Regions from separate parts of the Paenibacillus sp. GYB003 genome, predicted to be linked through region 1. Evidence: riboswitches for the same ligand, from Rfam matches in the RefSeq annotation. Region 1 holds a riboswitch; the other holds the start of a gene.
The links. A riboswitch is a leader RNA that binds a small molecule or an ion and turns the genes downstream of it on or off. The one in region 1 is predicted to bind ZMP and ZTP.
Positions count from the first base shown of each region.

Region 2: another riboswitch for ZMP and ZTP. It lies ahead of PV407_RS03435 (phosphoribosylaminoimidazolesuccinocarboxamide synthase); the one in region 1 lies ahead of rpiB (ribose 5-phosphate isomerase B).

Region 1 covers NZ_JARBDC010000055.1:3,427-8,490, reverse strand. Annotated here, with positions in the region: gene upp (uracil phosphoribosyltransferase) at 1-395, opposite strand, end outside; gene glyA (serine hydroxymethyltransferase) at 596-1,843, opposite strand; gene PV407_RS18305 (TIGR01440 family protein) at 1,946-2,629, opposite strand; gene rpiB (ribose 5-phosphate isomerase B) at 2,677-3,135, opposite strand; ZMP/ZTP riboswitch at 3,229-3,309, opposite strand; gene PV407_RS18295 (low molecular weight protein arginine phosphatase) at 3,388-3,978, opposite strand; gene PV407_RS18290 (manganese efflux pump MntP) at 4,080-4,640, opposite strand; gene PV407_RS18285 (L-threonylcarbamoyladenylate synthase) at 4,714-5,064, opposite strand, start outside.
Region 2 covers NZ_JARBDC010000003.1:196,527-201,590, reverse strand. Annotated here, with positions in the region: partial or broken gene PV407_RS03440 (HAD family hydrolase) at 1-226, opposite strand, end outside; gene PV407_RS03435 (phosphoribosylaminoimidazolesuccinocarboxamide synthase) at 330-1,298, opposite strand; ZMP/ZTP riboswitch at 1,357-1,435, opposite strand; gene PV407_RS03430 (Maf family protein) at 2,272-2,922, opposite strand; gene PV407_RS03425 (phosphotransferase enzyme family protein) at 3,284-4,300, opposite strand; gene PV407_RS03420 (VOC family protein) at 4,881-5,064, shown strand, end outside.

The sequences.
Region 1 (5,064 bases):
GGATCGATGACGATCAGCTCGCGTTCCTGTACGTCGGTCGGCAGCTTCACGTAATATTCGACCGGCTGCAGCGTTTCCGGATCCCGGTACAGCCCGACATGTCCGACTTTCGCGGCGGGCAGCAGCTTCAGGATGCCGTCCACCATGCCGAGTCCGGCGCGCAAAATCGGAATGAGGCCGAGCATGCGCCCGGAAATGATTTTGCTTTCCGCCCGCTGGACGGGCGTCTCGACTTCGACGCTTTCCAGCGGAATATCGCGCGTAATTTCGTATGCCATCAACGTGGCCACTTCGTCGACCAGTTCCCGAAAGTCTTTCGTCGTCGTGTTTTTATCCCGAATGTAAGTCAGCTTGTGTTGGATCAGCGGATGATCGCACACGAAAACCTTGCTCATACACGTTCCTCCCAGGTAACGTCCGCCGGGTTACGTACCGGCGAAAGCTCCTTGCATGCGGATAACGCCTTCGGAAGGCGAACCCCGTCTATTATATCATTGTCCGAATCGCGTTGCACGAATGTTTTTCAAGCAAAAAAAAGCAAAAAGCCGGCCGCCCTCCGAAGGGAGGACAACCGGCTCCGAGCGCGCGGATCGAATCAATAAACGAGCCCCGGATAAAGCGGGAATTGCGCGGTCAGCTGCTTCACCAGGTCGCGCGCTTCGTTGTGAGCCGACTCGCTGGTCGGATTTTTGAGCGTGAGCGCGATAATTTTGGCGATCGTCTTCATCGCCGCCTCGTCCATGCCGCGGGACGTCGCCGCAGGCGTTCCCAGACGGATGCCGCTCGTAAGCATCGGCTTGTTCGGATCGAACGGGATGGCGTTCTTGTTGCACGTGATGCCGACCTCGTCCAGCAAATGCTCGGCGTCTTTGCCGGTCAGGTTGATGCTGCGCAGATCGACCAGCATCAAATGGTTATCCGTGCCGCCGGAAACAAGATCGAGCCCTTCGGCGAGCAAACCTTCGGCGAGCGCCTTCGCATTATTTACTACTTTTTGCGCGTACGTCTTGAATTCCGGCTGCAGCGCTTCTCCGAACGAAACCGCTTTGGCCGCGATAATATGCATGAGCGGACCGCCTTGCGTGCCCGGGAATACCGCTTTGTCGATCGCCGCCGCCCAAGATTTGCGGGTCAAAATCATGCCGCCGCGCGGACCGCGCAGCGTCTTGTGCGTCGTCGTCGTTACGAAGTGGGCGTGAGGCACCGGATTCGGATGCAGTCCGGCCGCCACCAATCCGGCGATATGCGCCATATCGACCATGAACAAGGCGCCTACGTCGTTCGCGATCGCGGCAAGCGCTTCGAAGTCGATCAAGCGCGGATAGGCGCTGGCTCCGGCCACGATCATCCGCGGACGATGCTTGAACGCCGCTTTGCGCACTTCGTCGTAATCGATGCGCGAATCGGTTTCGCTGACCCCGTAAGCGACGAAGTTGTACAAAATGCCGGAAGCGTTGACCGGGCTGCCGTGCGTCAAATGTCCGCCGTGCGCCAGGTTCATGCCGAGCACCGTATCGCCCGGCTTCAGAGCGGCGAGATAGACCGCCAGGTTCGCCTGCGCGCCGGAGTGCGGCTGCACGTTCACGTGCTCGGCGCCGAACAGCTGCTTCGCCCGGTCGCGGGCGATATCCTCGACGATGTCGACGTATTCGCAGCCGCCGTAATACCGTTTGCCCGGATACCCTTCGGCGTATTTATTCGTTAGGACGGTGCCCATCGCTTCCAGCACCGCTTGGCTGACGAAGTTTTCGGACGCGATCAGCTCGATTTTGTCGCGTTGGCGGTTCAGCTCCAAGCCGAGAGCCTCCACCAATTTCGGATCGGATTTACGCAAATGTTCCATAAGATTCGGTTCCTCCCGCTCGTTTTATCATTTCGCAAACTGCATTTCCCTCGCATCGCCGAAGGGGGCAAATACACGTTCCCCTTGCCCCGGCTTTGCCGTTCAATCGCAAGAGCCCTCCGCTTCGGCCGCTTCCTTCGCGTAAACGGCCCTGGCGCCGCCGATCAGCTTCGGGCGCGTATACGCCATATTGACGTGCGCCCGGCCGATCGTTCGCACCGACGGCCTGGCCGGCACGGCGACCCGCCGCAAGTGCATGCCGATCAGCGTGTCCCCGATATCGAGTCCGGCGTGGGCGGCGATCGATTCGACGACGCAAGCGTCCGGCAAATGCCGGTAGGCGTAAGCGGCCATCGAACCGCCCGCTTTGCGGACCGGGACGACGGATACTTCCTCCAACAGCGGATAGCGGCCGAGCAGCTCCCGTTCGACGACAAGCGCCCGATTTAAATGCTCGCAGCATTGAAACGCCGGAAAAAATCCGACCTGTTCGCGAACGTCGTTCACCGCCTGAAAAATGCGCGCGGCCACCTGTTCCGTTCCCGCCGTGCCGATATGCCGGCCGATTACCTCGCTGGTGCTTGTCCCGATGACGATAATGTGGCCGGGCGCCACTTTGCCGATATCGACCAGCTCGCGCAGCACCTTCCGCACGTCGGCGCCGATCCGGTCCAGGTCGGGCGTATCCGGTTCGGGTATGGCGTACGCTTCGTTAAGGGCATTGCCGCCTTCGAGGCCGCCCGTATCGCGGCCGCCGCCGCCGCGGCCTAACGTATCGTTGTCCATGCCGGACCGCTCCTTTCGCGATCGCCGTTACGTTCGCAACCTCTTCATCAAGGATGAATGGCGTATTTGTCTTCCAGCCGCTTGATTTTGTCGATCCGGTTTTGGTGCCGCGGCCCTTGCGAAAATTCCGTCTCGATCCATACTTTGGCGATTTCCAGCGCGAGCCCGGGGCCGATGACGCGTTCGCCCATGGCCAGCACGTTCGTGTCGTTATGCTCGCGCGTCGCCTTCGCCGAAAATAAGTCGTGCACGAGCGCGCAGCGGATGCCCGGTATTTTGTTCGCGGCGATCGACATGCCGATCCCGGTGCCGCATATGAGAATGCCCCGATCCGCTTCGCCGGACGCCACCTTCTCGCATACCGGAATCGCATAGTCGGGGTAATCGATGGAATCGGCGCAATTGCAGCCGAAATCCTCCACCTCGTGTCCCGCGGCGCGCAGCGCCTCCGCGATGTCGTCCTTCAGCCGAAAGCCTGCATGGTCCGCCCCGATGGCGATTTTCATAGAGTTCCCCTCCGCTTCCGAATGAGCTTAGTATACCCGCCTTGAAACGAAAAAAGAGCATGGCGCGCGTCTTTCGATTCGAAAAACGCTGCTGCTCTTTGCCCAGGCGACCGGCCGTATGCCTCGATGCTCCATTGTGGTTACGCCCACTTGTCGCCAGTTACATCGAGTCGTTATTGATAATCTCATCATAACGCATTCGATTTGCGCTGTAAAGACGATACCCGCAAACCGGGCCCGCGCATTCTCCGCCTACTCGGCCGGCGGCGTTCTAAGCTTGCGGATCAGCTTGCGCACGTACGTTTCGATCTCGTCGGCGCTTTTTTCGTACGATCGGCGGTCGCCTCCGAACGGATCGGCGATGTCGAAGCCCGGAAGAGCGGCGTCCGCTTGCCGCGCCCGCTCCTGCTCCGCCTCGGTGATCGGCTCGCCGAGCGCCCGCTTGATTTGCAGCTCCGAATGGAGCTTATGCCGCAGCGCGATCATATCGGCGATGGCCGGATCGTCCTCGGCGAACTCTTTAAGCGTATAGATCGTATCGATAGCGTCCGGGAATCGCCGGATCAGCAGTTCTTTATGTCCCATCGTCATCGTCAAAATCAGGTCGGCCCACTCGACCGTCTCTTTCGTGACCGAGCTGGACGTCCGCTTGTCGGTAATGCCCTTCGCCTGCAAAATGTCCGCCGAATGCTTCGAAATCGGCGAACCGTCCCAGGCGGAGACGCCCGCCGACCGGGCGGTCGCGTTCAACCCTTCCTGCGCCGCCAGTTGGCGAAATATGCCTTCCGCCATCGGACTGCGGCACGTGTTTCCCGTACATACGAATAAAATGCGTTCGTACATCCGAACCTCCCGTAAATCGAGAATGTGAGTCGGATTGCCGGCCGGCATGCCAGTCGCAGCGCCGTCCGCCTTTATGGTTCTATTGTACCTCAACGACGGTTTTATATCAAAAAGCGAATGCCGAACGCAAGCAAAATGACGCCCCCGACCGCTTCGCCGTATTCGCCGACCCACGATCCGGCTCTGCGGCCGAGCAGCAGGCCGCCCACGGACATGAGGCCGCCGGCCCCTCCGAACATCAGGACCGTAAACGCCAAATCGGTCGAAAACATGCCGAGCGAGACGCCGACCGACATCGAATCGACGCTGACGCTAAGGGCGAAAAACAAAAGCCCCCAAAGCGTGCGATGGTCGAACGGCCGCATTTCCGGCCCTTTCAAGGAGCTGAAAATCATATGCGCGCCGAGCAGAACGAGCAGCGCGCCGCCCGTAATCGTCGCTACGTTGCCGAGCAGCGTACCGACGTAATGGCCCATAAACATGCCGATCAGCGGCATAAGGATATGAAACAATCCGATGACGAAACTGATCTTGAGTATATCGAGCAGCCGAATGCCTCTCAGTCCGATGCCGATTCCGAGCGAAAAAGCATCCATCCCGAGCGCGATGGCCATGACGACAATCGTAATCAGTTGCCCCGTCTCAGCCGAAGCTGCTGCCATTCGATCTCCCCCATGTCCGCTTGTTCTTAACCAACATATGCGGACAATCCCGGAAACATTCAACAATCGAACGTCAGCGCACTCGGACGATCCGATGCCCCGCCGCTTTGTTCAGCCTGTTCATGACGGCGAGTCCGATCCCTTCCGTCGATTCGTACCCTTCCGCCAAAATATGCGTAATGCCCGCTTCGTCGAAACGGCGCAGCGCCGCATAAAGGTCGCGGGCCGCCTCGCGCATATTGCCGGCGCTGCCGCAGCCGACGACGAGGTCGGCCTCGAACAGCCCGATTCGTTCCCGCACCGTCAGAACACCCGTTCGCTCTCCCGCCCGCTTCGCTTCGGCGAGCGAAGCGCGCACCCATGCGGCGCGTTTTTCCGCGTCGCCCTGGACGATCTCAAGCCGGCCGCGCGGCGCGTAATGCGC
Region 2 (5,064 bases), on a different contig from region 1:
GATAATAGGCGTTGCGGACCTCGCGCTGCTTGTTGATGGTCTGTTCATCAATACCTGCTGCCTTAGCTTGGGCCCAAGTACCCAACGACTGAGTCATGTCGCGGAGGTATTGATCTTTATCCAAGGTAAATCCAATGTCAGCTAGAGCGCGTTCTCCCGCTTTGTAATACCAGAATTCAGTATCAACCAGAACACCATCATGATCGAAGAGTATGTACTTTTTCATTGCTTCGTTCTCCTTTGTCAGCTACGGCTTCCATAAACGTATTCAAACTGTCTGCGAGTGGCGCACCGAAATTTCGAATTACGCCCCGTCTGGTTAATGTCGCTTAGATAAGATAAGCATTTAAATTCTTTTTAAGCCGCTCCTTTACAGAATGCGTGCAATCGACGGCAAATTCCTTGCCGGTGATCATTTCGAAGAGGCGGATATAGCGATGCGACAGTTCAATGACAAGGTCATCAGGTGCGGATGGGAGGATTTTATCTTTATAAGGGTCGCAATGCTCTCTGAACCAAAGTCGCAAGAATTCTTTGTCGATATTCTCCGGTTCTTTGCCCTCGGCTAACCTCGATTCGAATGTCTCTTTAATCCAGTAGCGGGAAGAATCGGGTGTATGTATCTCGTCGATGAGAAGAATCTCTCCTTTGTCATCAATACCGAATTCATATTTGGTATCTACAAGGATTAATCCGTTCCTAGCTGCGATCTCTGTGCCCCTGGCAAAGAGCGAGAACACGATTTTTTGCAAATACCCCCAGGTCTCTTTGTCGATTAGGCCTTCGTGGACGATTTGAGCAGCCGAAATCGATTCGTCATGTGCTGCTGATTTCGTTGTCGGAGTCAGGATCGGTTTCTCGAACTTCTGGTTTTTCTTCATTCCATCAGGTAGGATGTTGCCACATATGTCTCGGATACCTTGTGAGTATTGGACCCAAGCCGAGGTATCAGTCGAGCCCGTAAGATAGGCTCGCATTACAAATTCGACAGGAATTACCTTGCATTTTTTTCCTATAGTAACATTCGGGTCCGGGATTTTTATAACGTGGTTACTTACTATATCCGAGGTATTTTCAAACCAAAAAGCGCTAATCTGGTTTAATACTTGGCCTTTAAACGGAATGTTGGCAAGGACCCTGTCAAATGCGCTTTGGCGGTCTGTGGTGATAAGGATTAGAGAATCACCCAGATCATATGTGTCGCGAACTTTACCTCTTCTGAACCCAGGTACATTCAGAAATGAGGTGTCATCGAGACAGTTCATTAGGTTTTTTTGAATAGTTTCTTTGGATATCATGTAAGTCCACCTGACCCTTCAATAATTGAAATAAAAAAAGCATCTGATCTAAGATCAAATACTTTGCCCAGGCGTACGGCTTATGAAATATGCGCTCCCCCGTAGTTACCTACGTTACGCCAGTCACACATATTTTAATACAATCCAATATTATCAGACGATTCCAACATTTTCAATACTGTTTTTACCAGAAATTAAAATGTGCATATGGGAACTAAACTGCCCGTCACTTTAATAAATCAAAGAGTGAACTCATTACGGTTCCTGCAGCATCAATATTGTAAGCCATCACAACCCCAGCGGTTTTGCGCTGAAAGGACATTTCAAATCTGTCTTGTGTTGATGATGATCACTCAGGAACGTGGTTCCTTTGATCGAGGAGTCGAGGGACTAGTAAGCTCGTTGTGCGGGCTGGAAGAATACCGGGCGGCCGCTACGCTTATCGGAGTCTCTGAGAAATTACGAGCGAAGCTTGGCTCCGCGGCTCAGCCCCAGTTTCAATTGATTTACGAACAGGCGAAACGAACCTGCAGACTAGAATGCGGCGATGAGCCGTTTAACGAGGCCATTGCGATTGGAAGAGGAATGACGAGAGAGCAGGCCGTTTCTTATGCGTTAGAGGTATAGGGGGGCTCTCTCGCTTGGCTTCTCCATCGTATCCCTCCCCGCATGTTCTTCCTGTTCCGGTTCCAAAACGTTAGCCCCATTATAACATCGCGGGCCGTTCTAAAGAATGGGAGTAGCGAAAAACCGCCCGCTGTCGGGAGGTTACCGTAAATGCCCCGACCATTAATGACATCCATTTGAACAGCAACTGTTCGACCGCGGCGCCAAAGTTGGCGCAAAGGGATTGCCCGGCGCGCTGCAGTACGAGAAGATCCATGATTTTATCGATTTTTCTTTTTGATATGTGTGTGGTTTTTCCTTCACCAACCTCGGACGATTCTGAGCTTCACCAATACGGCCATGTCTCTTAGCTTTGCTGGCTGGCTTGCTCTTGAGCGAAACCAAGCTTGCTTAACAAATCTAAAACCACTGGCACTTCAATGCCGCCAGTGCGCGGTGCATCGGTTAGCACATATGGTGCAATTGCGCCACCGCGATTGTAGCCTGCACAGTTTAGGGTTTCGCTTTCGTTTGCAATTTCTTCAATCACTTGTTTTGGCAAAGGCGCGATTAGCACATCGCCAATCGTAACCTCGCTAAGCGTTCGCCCGTCATAATAAACTGCCAAAGCATTGCATCTGCTGACTGTTTTGCCGCTGATAAACTCATGCTGCTCGCGGCAGCGCTCTTTTGTGATAGGCTTTTCGATTATTCTGCCACTGCAAAAAATGATAGTATCTGCAGCCACCACTGCACCGTTTTTGATTTTTTCTATAAATGGTTTTAATTTTTCGAGCGCCATTGTTGCGGAGTAACTTTTTGCTTGGTCAATACTGACACCAGTGTGAGGAAAGTTGTAGTTAACAGAGCTATCGTCAAATGTGCTTACAATTTGCACAAAGTCAAGTCCAAATTTTGCCAGTTGCTTTGTGCGCCTAGACGATGCAGAGGCAAGCACTAATGTTGGCTTTCCAAACTCTATAACCTCGCCTCTATTAAATCTTTGCTGTAAACTCATAACTATTCCTCCAGTTTAATTTAAGTTTAGGGAAAAATCATGACCTAAGCAGTCCATACCAAAATATTGGAAAACCCATGAACATTCATAGATTTGAACTGGAATTCCAAAAAAATACAAAACTTTCGGGATCGTTTCGACTTCTCTCTTCTGCTTACCCAGTCCGGCATGATCAAACGTAGCGGAACTTCGTCTTGGCTAATTTGTTTTCTCTACCTGATTATCCCTTGGCACCACTAGATCTTAATTTAGTGTCACACACTAAATAAACCTTTTTTTATCGGAAAAAATATAAGTTAAAAAAACATACAGCCGGCCCCTATGAGCCGGCTGTGTTGAGTCAGCCCCTACTTGTTCCCAGTTAATGAATACTATTATAAATGTTTTTAAATTCTTGAACAAAATCAATCGGCAGCATAGGGTTATCAGAAGCGGCTACTCGTTGAAGCTCTTTTAACCAGTTCATCGATTTTTCATCCAAATTTGACACATCGTTTGCTTGATGAAAATAAATATATAGCAATGCATGACGAAGTTTAATAGAATCTTGTAAATATACTATTTCTTCTTCTTGGATTGTATTTTCCTTCAGATATCCTTTCATAAAATGGCGGAAAAACAATTTATAATATTCCGTCTTATTTTCAAATTTCTTAAACGGATAAGAAAGAGCATAATACAATGTAATCCCAATATCGTTTATGAAATAGGTATAACCGCAATCATCAAAATCGAACAAATAAATGTCTCCGTTATGCAGATAAAAATTACTTTGATGAAAATCAGTATGAGTCAAACCGTATGTATCTTTGGACTTGGGCAGAGAAGTAAGTTTTGTTAATCTTTCTTTTACAATTGAAATCATTACATCATCAGGTCGCAGGTATTTCTCCGCCTTTAATTGAACTTCTTGGTCCCAGGCTTGTCGTTTAAACGCCGGATTACTCCATTCATAACCCTTTGTGGCATGATGGATTTTCCCCAGAAATTCGCCCCATTTTTCGTAAAGCGATTCATTCCAATCTTCATCCGACACTTCTTTTCCAAGAGACATTTCGTATGAAATGGCTAGGAACGAACCATTTTCTGCAGCAATTTCTTCAACCATATTCCCCCTGGCCGATGGAACAGCATTTGAAACTGCCAGCCCTTTATTCGACAAAAAATTTAAAAATTCAATTTCACCCCGTATATTATTTCTTGATCTTCTAATTGTATGTGAGATTTTTAATATGAAAAATGCATTGTTTTTCTGGTATTCATAAACAAAGCTTTCATAACCGCCCAATAAACGAACGGTGTCATTACTAATGTCATATCGCTTAATTGCTTCGGTAAGGATCTCATCAGTGAATTGCTCTTTAATTTCTCGTATCATTTTCTATACCTTCTTTCATTCATAATTTAAGTTTTCATCACGCAAATTGCTGCTGCTGAAGCAACGATACGGTCTATCCCCCATCCTTTTCACCTCTAAATGGGAATGTTTGTTCTTGTTAACTGTAACATTTATGTTAAATTCTGAAAAGGGCCAGAAATTAATTAATCTGCCCCTTTCTTGTTATTGCTTGTTAAAGATTAGAGATTAGATTCATTCGTTGATAAACTTCTATAATAGGCAGTTATTTCTTCTTTAAACTCCGGTCGTGGAACTTTGGCTCCACATCCGACACAAGCCATTTTAGGCATACCGAGTCAATTGTACATATGCCTCCCACAACTTTTGTCATGGGCTTCTGCGCGGTGAGCTACACCTTGAGATTAATCGTTAGATACAGCCTGTACAACAAGAATAAGCAGCTTTACGGGAATGGCGGGAATCCGAACTCAATACCAAGTTATTTTTCAATATTACGCTTCCGAATCCATGAGACAGATGAATTCCCGGATCGGCTGTCGTCTATACAAACGAAGGCATAAATGAACACAAACTAATTTGACGAAGAGGTGTTTTGAAAATGGCATTAACGTCCGTATTCACGAGCTTCAACCTGCCTGTAAAAAACGTAGAACAATCGAAAGCGTTCTTCACCGGACTCGGATTCGAACTCAACCCGAAATTCCCCGATAACGAGAATTCGGTAGCCATCGTGATCGGCGACAACCTGCAGGTCATGCTGATCAATCAAGCATTCTTTAATA